DNA from 3 places in the Sulfitobacter sp. SK025 genome. Region 2 is predicted to be linked to each of the others. Evidence: riboswitches for the same ligand, from Rfam matches in the RefSeq annotation. Region 2 holds a riboswitch; each other region holds the start of a gene.
The links. Region 2 has a riboswitch for cobalamin ahead of C1J04_RS14745 (DUF1636 family protein). Riboswitches for the same ligand answer to the same signal wherever they lie in the genome.
Positions count from the first base shown of each region.

Region 1 (3,273 bases), 1.5 Mb from region 2:
CCGCAATACCGGCCAGCACGATCACGCCCGCGGCCCGCAGGCCCACACCGCCCCCCGCCGCCTGCGCCAGCAAGGCGACAAAGGCAAAGGCCACCAGCGCCCCGCTGAACGCACCGATAGACAGCGAAATGGCACCACCCCCCAGCCCGAGGATGGTTACCGCAACAGCGCCTGTGGACGCCCCCGCAGAGATGCCCAGCAGATAGGGATCCGCCAGCGCATTGCGCAGCAGTGCCTGCAACACGACGCCCGACAGCGCCAGACCGGCACCACAGCACATCGCCACCACGGCCCGCGCCATGCGGTAGTTCCACACGATGCCTTCGTCAATTTTGTCGACCGCATAGCCCGCGTTCAGCGCCTTGTTGGCCAGCACCTTCAGCACCACCAGCGGCGGGATAGAGACCTCGCCGATGGCCGCACCAAACAGCAGTGCGGCCAACAGCACGGGCGGGATAATCACCCACCAGTGCCACTGCGGCCTGCGCGTCACAGAGCGGTCGATTGCGGTCATTCGGCCAGATCGAAACCGGACAGCGCGTCAGCCATCGTTTCCAGCGCATAGATCGCACGCACGGTCGGGTCCATCGCATGGGCGTCCATCGTGATGATGCGGCCCTCTTTCACCGCGGTCATCTCGCGGGCGACGGGGTCGTTCATCAGGAAGGCGCGCTTTTTCTCGATGTCATCCGCGGGGAAGCGGCGGCGGTCCATTTTGGCAAGCACGATGAACGTCGGGTCGGACTTCGCCAGAGTCTCCCAGCCGACCAGCGGCCATTCCTCGGCCGAGGTCACGACGTTTTCGACGCCAAGCTTGTCCATCATATAGGCGGGCACACCCTGTTGACCTGCGACATAAGGGTCCGCCGCCATCTCGGACGACGAGAACCAGAACAGCGCCGAGGTGCCTTGGGGCAGGTTCAGCGATTTGGCTTTCTCGACCGCCTTTGCCTCGCGCGATTGCAGGTCTGCCAGCAGCGTGGCACCGGCGTCTTGCGCGTTGTAGATCAGGGCGAGCTCTTCGATGCTGGTATACAGCTGCTGGGTCGTGAACAGTTCGGATCGCGTGCCGTCCGCGCCGACAGAGTTATCCTTGGCCGCGCAATCGGTGGGCATCACATAGGTCGGCACGCCCACCTCGTGAAAGCTGTCGCGGGTGCCGACCATACCTTCGGGGCCGACGTGCCATTCATACATCACGGTGACCAGATCGGGGCGTTTGCCCAACACGCTTTCAAAGCTGGGGTCGTTGTCCGCCAGCCGTTCAATCGCATCGTTTGTCTCTTTGAACTCTGGCAAAACGGGGCTGAACCAGACAGAGGTTCCCGCGATCCGGTCCTGCTGGCCCAGCAGATACAGGATCTCTGTCGTGGATTGCCCGATGGTGACGGTGGTCTGGGGTGCCGCGTCAAAGCTGAGCGTATGGCCGCAGTTGTCGATGGTCAGCGGATAGTCTGTCTCTGCGCCAAGCGCGGTGCTGCCTGCAAGGCTCGCAATCAGGGTCAGGCTGGAAAAAAATGGTTTCATATCAAGGGCTCCGGTTGGTCCGATGCCGGGGTCTTTGAATAGAAAGAGAAGGGGCCAGCCAAACGGCGCGCGGGCGCATTTTGGTCTGCGCTTGTGGTAAGATCCGGTCCCATCATCATCCTCTCCCGAGCAACCCCGCCCGGTGTTTCAGGTTCAGTGTCGGCAGGTCTCCTGACTGACGGATCGCGGCTGTCCCCGCCTTCCCGGACCTTTAGGCCCAGTGGCATGATGGAGGTAGCTCACCGTCTACAGTTGCGGGGGCAGTTCCGGTTCATCCACAGCAAAGCGCGGATGGCGAATTCCCTATTATTTCCCGAAGGAAACCGACCCGGTTTCGATGACAGTTGTCCGCCCACCCGTCAAGTTGCGTTTTTGCGGTCGTCATCGCGTGACAAAGGCAAATAACGCAGGCCACGGTTCCGCAGAACGGGCGAGAGGCAAATAACAAACGGATGGAAAACCAAGTGGCAGCCCGTAGGGGAGTCGAACCCCTCTTTTCAGGTTGAAAACCTGACGTCCTAACCGATAGACGAACGGGCCACTTAACTTGTGAGCGCTTCTTTAGGCAAAGCCATCGGCGGGCGCAAGTGTAAGCCGCATGAGAAAGCGGGGAAATACGGCAAAAAAATCACAGATTTTAATGCCGTATTCCAAGGGGCGTATGGCGAGAGGGGATCGCCGTGTGAAACGCGCGCCGCGCTCGGGATGCGGGCGCGCGTTTCCCTTAGGTTTCCCAGTGAAAACCCGTCGCTTTTTCGGAGACGGTCCAGAGTTTCTCCATCACGGGTTTGTCGTAGGCATGGGGGTTCAGCGTGCCTTTGCCAACGGGCCCTCCGGTTTGCAGCCATCCGGTCGGGCCATAAAGCGCGCGCTGCGCCAACCCGTCTTCGGTCGCGCACATGACCTCGGGATACGCGCCTTTTTCGGCGGATTGCACCATTGGCGTCTTGCTCATCATCCACCAGGTGACCCGTGTGAAAAGCCCGCCGCTTGTGCTGATCAGCGAGGTCGCCGACGCGCCGGGGTGGCAGACGTATACCTCAACGCGACTGTCGGTCGCTTTCAGCCGGTCCTGAAGCTCATAGGCAAACATCATCTGCGCCAGCTTGCTTTGGCTGTAGACCGCGTTGGCGCTATAGTTCTTGTCCCAGTTCATGTCGTCGAACTGGATCGTCTTGATCCCCATGTTGTACCCGAGGCTGGACACCACGACGATCCGGCCCGCGCTTTCCTGAATGCGATCAAACAGCATCCCGCACAGCAGGAAGTGTCCGTAGTGGTTGGTGCCAAGCTGGCTTTCGAACCCGTCAACGGTCAGTTGCTGTGTTGGCACCTGCGCGATGGCAGCGTTGCAGATCAGCGCGTCAATCCGGGGAACGGTGCTTTGCACCTCTTCAGCCGCGGCGCGCACGCTGGCCAGATCAGACAGGTCCATTCGCACAAAGCTCACCTCGGCGTTGGGACCGAAGGCGTCCTTGAGCGTTTTGACCGCGGCGAGGGACTTGTCGGCGTTGCGGTTCAGCATGACGACTTTTGCCCCCTTGGACAGCAGGATGCGCGTGGCCTGAAAGCCCGCACCGGCCGTCGTGCCGGTGATGAGATATGTTTTCCCCTTGAGCGATCCAAGGCGATCAGGTGTCCAGCCTTTGGGTCCGAAAGTCGTGTCCTTCATCGTCATGTTCCTTTTCGATGTCAGCGCGGCAGCGATGCGCGCTGTGTTTGATGTTGAAGGGTAAATAGCTCTCG
Region 1 is NZ_CP025808.1:1,523,370-1,526,642, forward strand. It holds gene C1J04_RS07350 (FecCD family ABC transporter permease) at 1-514, opposite strand, end outside; gene C1J04_RS07355 (ABC transporter substrate-binding protein) at 511-1,527, opposite strand; cobalamin riboswitch at 1,672-1,870, opposite strand; tRNA gene C1J04_RS07360 (tRNA-Glu) at 1,993-2,067, opposite strand; gene C1J04_RS07365 (SDR family oxidoreductase) at 2,252-3,199, opposite strand.
Region 1: another riboswitch for cobalamin. It lies ahead of C1J04_RS07355 (ABC transporter substrate-binding protein); the one in region 2 lies ahead of C1J04_RS14745 (DUF1636 family protein).

Region 2 (3,273 bases):
GGACCATGGTCAGCCGCACCGAAGCCTCCGCCGCCAGCGGGTCGAGGTCGTCGAAGTTCGAGATGCGCGAGAGCATGGGGCAGACGATGTGGAACCCCCCGTCGGAGGGCGCGCGCGACAGGTCCACCGCGTCTTCGGCGGGCAGCAGATGTGCGTTGGCAAACCAAGGCAATGTGCCGAACCCCGTCCAGCCGGTGCGGCGTTCAATCTCGCGGTAGCCGTCGTCAAAAAGGCTGACATCGCCGCGGAACTTGTTGACCAGAAAACCGGTGATCATCGCCGCGTCCTTTGGGTCCATCACCACTTGGGTGCCCACGATCTGGGCGATGACGCCGCCACGGTTGATGTCTCCGGCCAAGACAACGGGTACACCTGCGGCGCGGGCAAAGCCCATATTGGCAAGGTCGTTCTGGCGCAGGTTCACCTCTGCCGGGCTGCCGGCGCCTTCGACGATGATCAGATCGGCGCTTTGCCCGAGGATTCCGAAGCTTTGAAGCACGGGGGCCATCAGCCCTGCGCGGGCCTTGCTGAAGTCACGCGCTTGCAGGGTGCTATGGCGCTGCCCCTGCACGATCACCTGTGATCCGCTGTCGGTTTCGGGCTTCAGCAGGATGGGGTTCATATGCACCGACAGGGGCCGCCCGCAGGCGATCGCTTGCAGAGCTTGGGCGCGGCCGATCTCTCCGCCGTCCTCGGTGACGGCGGCGTTGTTCGACATGTTCTGCGGCTTGAACGGCGCGACGGAAAGCCCCCGACGCGTGGCCGCGCGGCACAGGCCCGCCACCAGCATCGATTTCCCCACATTCGATCCGGTGCCCTGGATCATGATGGCGCGGGTGGGCATGGCGGGACCTCGTGTTTTTTGTGCAGCCCTTGGTGTCAGCCTGCGGTGATCCCGTCAAGCATCCGCGGGCAGCCCTGCGCTTTGGCCGCCCGCGGGAAAATCCGCGCAAAGCGGATTTGGCCCCTGCGTTATGACAGGCGCAGCTTGACAGGGGCGGGCAAATGACCAATGCAGGGCGTATGTTGGTTCCTGTCCCAGACAGGCGAAGAGGGAACGCGATACGCATTGATCCAACCTTGGGTCAGCGCCAAGCGCAGCCGCCCCCGCGACCGTGACCGGAGAGAGCTTTCAACCACTGGCCCCTAGGCTGGGAAGGTGAAGGTTCGCAAGGCAAGCTGCCTTAGATCCGCAAGCCGGGAGACCTGCCAGCATAGTTTGTAACGGGCGAACGGGGTGTTTCGCGACTGGCCTAGAACGCTGTTCGCATGTCGTTCGCTGCTGGCGATCCCCCTTGGCCCATCGACGTATGAGGCAAGATATGACCACCACGGATCAACCGGTCACCGTCACCATCTGCACCACCTGTCGCGCAGGTCAGATCACCGCCGAGGACGCGCCGCGCCCCGGGCAACAGCTGTTTGACGCGCTGTCGGGGCATCTGCCCGACGGTGTGCAGCTGCGCGGAGCCGAATGTCTGTCGGCCTGTTCGCGGGGCTGTTCGATGGTCCTGTCGGGTGGGCCGTCGCGCTGGACTTATGTGTATGGCGATCTCGACACTGACGCGCATTTGTCCGATATCGTGAAGGGCGTCTCTGCCTATGCCCAGACCTCTGATGGCGTGGTGCCCTGGCGCGAACGCCCCGTGGTCTTCCGCAAACAATCCATCGCCCGCATTCCCCCACAGGAGCCTACCGAATGACCAACCTTACCAAAATCCCCGTTACCGTGATCACCGGCTTTCTGGGCGCTGGCAAAACCACCTTTATCCGTCACCTGATGGAGAACGCGGGCTCCAAGCGTCTGGCCGTGCTGGTCAATGAATTCGGCACCGCCGGTGTGGATGGCGACATCCTGAAATCCTGCGCGATTGACAATTGCCCCGCCGAGAACATCGTCGAGCTGGCGAACGGCTGTATCTGCTGCACCGTGGCCGATGACTTTATCCCCACCATCGAAGCGCTAATGGCCCTGCCTGAAACGCCTGATCACATCCTGATCGAGACGTCGGGGCTGGCGCTGCCGAAACCCTTGCTCAAGGCGTTTGACTGGCCAGCGATCCGGTCGCGCATCACCGTGGACGGCGTGATCACCCTGGCCGATGCCGAAGCCGTGGTCAGCGGGCAGTTCGCCCCCGATCTGGAGGCCGTGGCCGCGCAGCGCGATGCCGACGACAGTCTGGACCACGAAACGCCTTTGTCCGAGGTGTTTGAAGACCAAATCGCCTGCGCCGACATCGTGCTGCTGTCCAAGGCCGATCTGGCGGGCCCCGACGGCGTCGAGGCTGCGCGCAAGGTGATCGAGGCGCATGCGCCGCGCAAGCTGCCGATCATTCCGATGACCGAAGGCGTGATCGACCCCCGCGTTGTGCTGGGTCTGGAAGCCGCCGCCGAAGATGACATCGACGCGCGCCCCAGCCACCACGACGGGCATGACGATCACGAGCATGACGACTTTGAAAGCGTGGTGATCGACATGGGCGAGGTCGCCGATGTCGCCACGCTTGAGGCCGCCGTGTTGCGCTTGGCGCGCGAGCAGAAAATCCTGCGCGTCAAAGGCTATATCGCCGTTCAGGACAAACCGATGCGTCTGCTTGTGCAGGCCGTGGGCGAGCGCGTGCGCAGCCAGTTCGACCGCCCTTGGGGGGACATGCCGCGCCGCAGCCAGCTGGTTGTGATCGCGGAACATGATCACGTGAACGAAGCCGCGATCCGCGCGGTGCTGGAGGGCTAAGCCGCCATGCATGTCGTCTTTCGCGAAAGCCACGGACTGGACCAAAGCGATCTGCCCCAAGATCTGGGGCAGACGCCGGCGGATCTGGTGGTGCTGTCCTTTTCGGACAGTGATCTGGGGGCTTTCGCGGCGGGCTGGCATCGTGCGGAAGGGGGCTTGCCGTCGTTGCGGCTGGCCAATCTGGTCGCGCTGAAACATCCGTTGTCGGTCGATACCTATGCCGAACAGACCCTTACAGGGGCCAAGGCGGTATTGGTGCGGCTGATCGGGGGCGAAAGCTATTGGCCTTACGGGCTGGCGACCTTGCAGGATATGGCGCGCAAACAGCAGATCGCGCTGGCGGTACTGCCTGCGGACGGCCAACCGGACCCGCGGCTCGACGCGCTTTCGACGCTGCCGCATTCGACGTTAAGACGCTTGCAACATCTGTGCGATACGGGCGGCGCGGTGGCTGCGCAGGCGGCACTTGCGCAGCTGTCGCTGGCCGCAGGGCTTTACGCGGGGCCGGCCAAAGGGGCCAAGACCGTGCCCGAGGCGGG
Region 2 is NZ_CP025808.1:3,000,870-3,004,142, forward strand. It holds gene C1J04_RS14740 (cobyric acid synthase) at 1-844, opposite strand, end outside; cobalamin riboswitch at 1,011-1,228, shown strand; gene C1J04_RS14745 (DUF1636 family protein) at 1,323-1,703, shown strand; gene cobW (cobalamin biosynthesis protein CobW) at 1,700-2,734, shown strand; gene cobN (cobaltochelatase subunit CobN) at 2,741-3,273, shown strand, end outside.

Region 3 (3,273 bases), 1.1 Mb from region 2:
CACCTCACCCGTGCGGTAGATATTCGCGACGATGCTGGCGGTCTGCTCTGCCAGTTGCTCGGGATCGGCCGTCAACGGGTCGACCTGATTGGGGCGCAAAAGCTGGTTCGACAGGTAATCTGTCGGATCATTCTTGGCCTCATCCGGGATTGCAGCACCCGCCGCATCGGCCAGCCCGGAGGCAGCACCTCCCACGGCAGAGCCCGCAGCTTCGACGACCGTACCAGCCGCTTTGCCTGCACCCGCAGCAACATTGCCCGCAGTATTGGCTGCAAAGCTCAGCGCGCTGGATAGCATCACGGCGGTGATCACAGACCCGAGGCCCCAAACAACCAGACCGTTGATCCCGTCACGTGCGGTCACTTCGTCATCCGTAGCGCTTTCGACGCGGCGGCGCATGCGGCCCGCGATATAACCACCGGCCAGATAGGAGGCGACCAGCGTGATCACCATCCATAGCGCGGTCAGCACCAGTTCAAGCGTCGATGAATTGTCGGTTCCGTCCAGCGTGATCGACGACAGGCCAAGTGCCGCGCCGAAGGTGGTCAGCAAAAGGCCGATCGCCACAGCGACAACGGTGCCCGCGAAAATTGCGGGCCAGTCGACATAGGATCCATCGGCAGTTTTTTCAGTGAGTGTCGTGTTCATGTAAATGCCTCCCCGGCGTTTGTTTACGCCAAGCCGACCAGCGACAGCACCGCCATAACCACGACCACAAGACCAACGAGATAAATGATACCGCCCATTTGGAAGAACTCCTCTATGCGTGCCGCACGCGGTATGCGTCGGCTTCACAAAGGCAACGTCAGGGAACCGGCATGGTTCCGCTGATGATACAAAATACCCGCACCGCGAGAGGTGACGTCGCGAACGACGAGGAACCGCCTAAGGATCGCCCTGCCACGTGCCGTCAAAGATCATCTCGTCCACGGGGAGCCGTTTGCTCCAGCCTTTCACCTCAAGTTCGGGCGTCTGGTAAAGCTCGTCCACGTGGCCCAGGCAGAGGTAGCCGACGATTTCTATCCGGTCGGGGATCTTAAGCAGATCACGCAGATCGGCATCGCGGAACACGCTGACCCAGCCCATCCCGATGCCCTCGGCGCGGGCGGCAAGCCAGAGGTTCTGGATCGCGCAGACGGTGCTATAAAGATCCATGCTTTGATTATGGGTGCGCCCCAGCACGACCTTACCGCCACGGCTGCGGTCACAGGTCACGCAGATATTGACCGGGGCTTTGCGGATGCCTTCGAGCTTCAGCGACCTGTAGGTTGTCTGGCGGTCGCCCTCGAACATCTGGGCGGCTTCTTCATTTGCGCGGTTGAAGGCTTGCCAGACCTGATCGCGTGCGGCCTGATCCCGGATGACGATGAAATTCCACGGCTGTGACAACCCGACGGACGGTGCGTGATGCGCGGCGGTCAGTATGCGGTGCAACACATCCTCGGCCACGGGATCGGGTAAAAACTGATCGCGTACATCGCGGCGGGTAAAGATCGCCTTGTACACGGCGTCGCGTTCAGCATCTGAAAAAGGCGCGGCGGGTGCCAGCGCAGAGGGTATCGGCATTGTTCAGTCCCCAACAATACGTTTATGCGCCAATCCCGCTGTCCATGCGGGGCAAGCTGTACTGTCTGGCCGGTCTTCTGACTTAGGGTCGTCTGGTCCGCGCGCCTTCCCGGAATATTCCAGTGGCCTATGCGCAAACCATCCCCATTACAGCGTTGGGCACGTGCCGGAGTTTCACCAGCTTCCCGATTCTTCCGCGAGGCGGACACCAGACCCGGCCATTGGGCCACGGCTGTCCGCCCGGAACAAGCCCTAACGCGGGGATCAGCCGCGTTTGGTTGCGAAAATCTTCTTCATTACGGCGTCGAACTCGTTCCACGAGATGACGGCCTTGTTGCCCGCATAGCCGTGATAGTAGGACTGCCCGTTAGAGGTCGGGAAACCGGCCCAGATACGTGCGAGGTTTTCCATAAAGCGGTGGCGGCTGATCTTGCCCTTCTTGAACGCGTTAAACCCCGCATCGACCAAAAGGATATCCGCCAGCCCGTCCTGCACCGCCGAGGTAAAGCGGTCATTCTTGCTCAGGCCCGCCTGTCGCACCAGACTGCGCAGCGTGGATGGAATGAATTGGTATCGACCGATGGCATGCGGTTGGCCCGGCGTGCGGTCGATCCAGCGGTAGATTTCGCCGATGGTCATTTGCGTCGGACGCTGTGGCGGCAGCCGTTTGGCCCCGTATTGCACGGCGTCATAGCCCTTTGGACCCGCCTCGGCCCAAGCGATGAGGCTTTTGAGGTCCGCGGCAGTGCTGACCCCGCTGAGCTCTTGGAAAGACCGGCTGCGGCTGCTCACGGTTTTGGACCGGACCTGCGCTTTGGGCTGGACCTTATGGCGCAGCTTGATCTGACCCTGCCCTGCGGATTGCATGACGTTGAACGAGATGTCGCTTTGCATGGCAGAGCGCGCACCGGACAGGCTGAACCCTTCGGCGCTGACAGTGGTAGCGGCCAGAAGTGCCGCGGTTGCGATAATTGGTAGTGTGCAAGTAACTTTCATATCATCCCCCATGATGAAAAAATTTGTCATGGGACCATGGTGACCGCAGACGACCGCGCTTTCATTTGCGCAAGCAGGTGGGTCGGGGCCATGGACGGATAGGGCGGCATATCTTTTGGGATAGGGCGCTATCCCGCGGTGCGGTTGCCCCCTCCGTTCAGACGGGCGTGGGCAGTGCGGCACGCGGAACCGCCTCGGTGTTTCACCCGAATCCAAAGAGGGGATTCGCGGTAAAGCACGGAAAAAACGCATAGCCCGCGACCCGCAAACGGGGCGTCAAGCCCGCATCCGGGGGCTAAGCCATGATATTCATTTACTTATTTCCCGCGCAGCGGTGGTCGTTTTGTCGGAGTTGCGCTATGATTAGTCGCAAATACATAAAATGGAGAGCATCTAATGACAGATGAAACGTCGCCGGGTATCCCGACACCCGACGGGGCCGCTGCCGTAATCGACACGGATTACGAGATCGGCCAAGACAACAAAGAAGGCAGCGTGGGGCCCTTCGGCTTCGACATTCACAACCCGGTCTTCGCGATCTCGGGTGTGTGTATTGTTGCCTTTGTATTCTATACACTCGCGCTGCCCGAACAGTCTGGCGCGCTGTTCACATGGCTGTTCTCGTCGGTGACAAAGGGCTTTGACTGGTTCTTTATCTCTGCCGGTAACATCTTTGTGCTGTTCTGCCTGTTCCTGATCGTCACGCCTTTG
Region 3 is NZ_CP025808.1:1,020,039-1,023,311, reverse strand. It holds gene C1J04_RS04910 (hypothetical protein) at 1-648, opposite strand, end outside; gene bluB (5,6-dimethylbenzimidazole synthase) at 886-1,566, opposite strand; cobalamin riboswitch at 1,617-1,794, opposite strand; gene C1J04_RS04900 (hypothetical protein) at 1,831-2,592, opposite strand; gene C1J04_RS04895 (BCCT family transporter) at 2,959-3,273, shown strand, end outside.
Region 3: another riboswitch for cobalamin. It lies ahead of bluB (5,6-dimethylbenzimidazole synthase); the one in region 2 lies ahead of C1J04_RS14745 (DUF1636 family protein).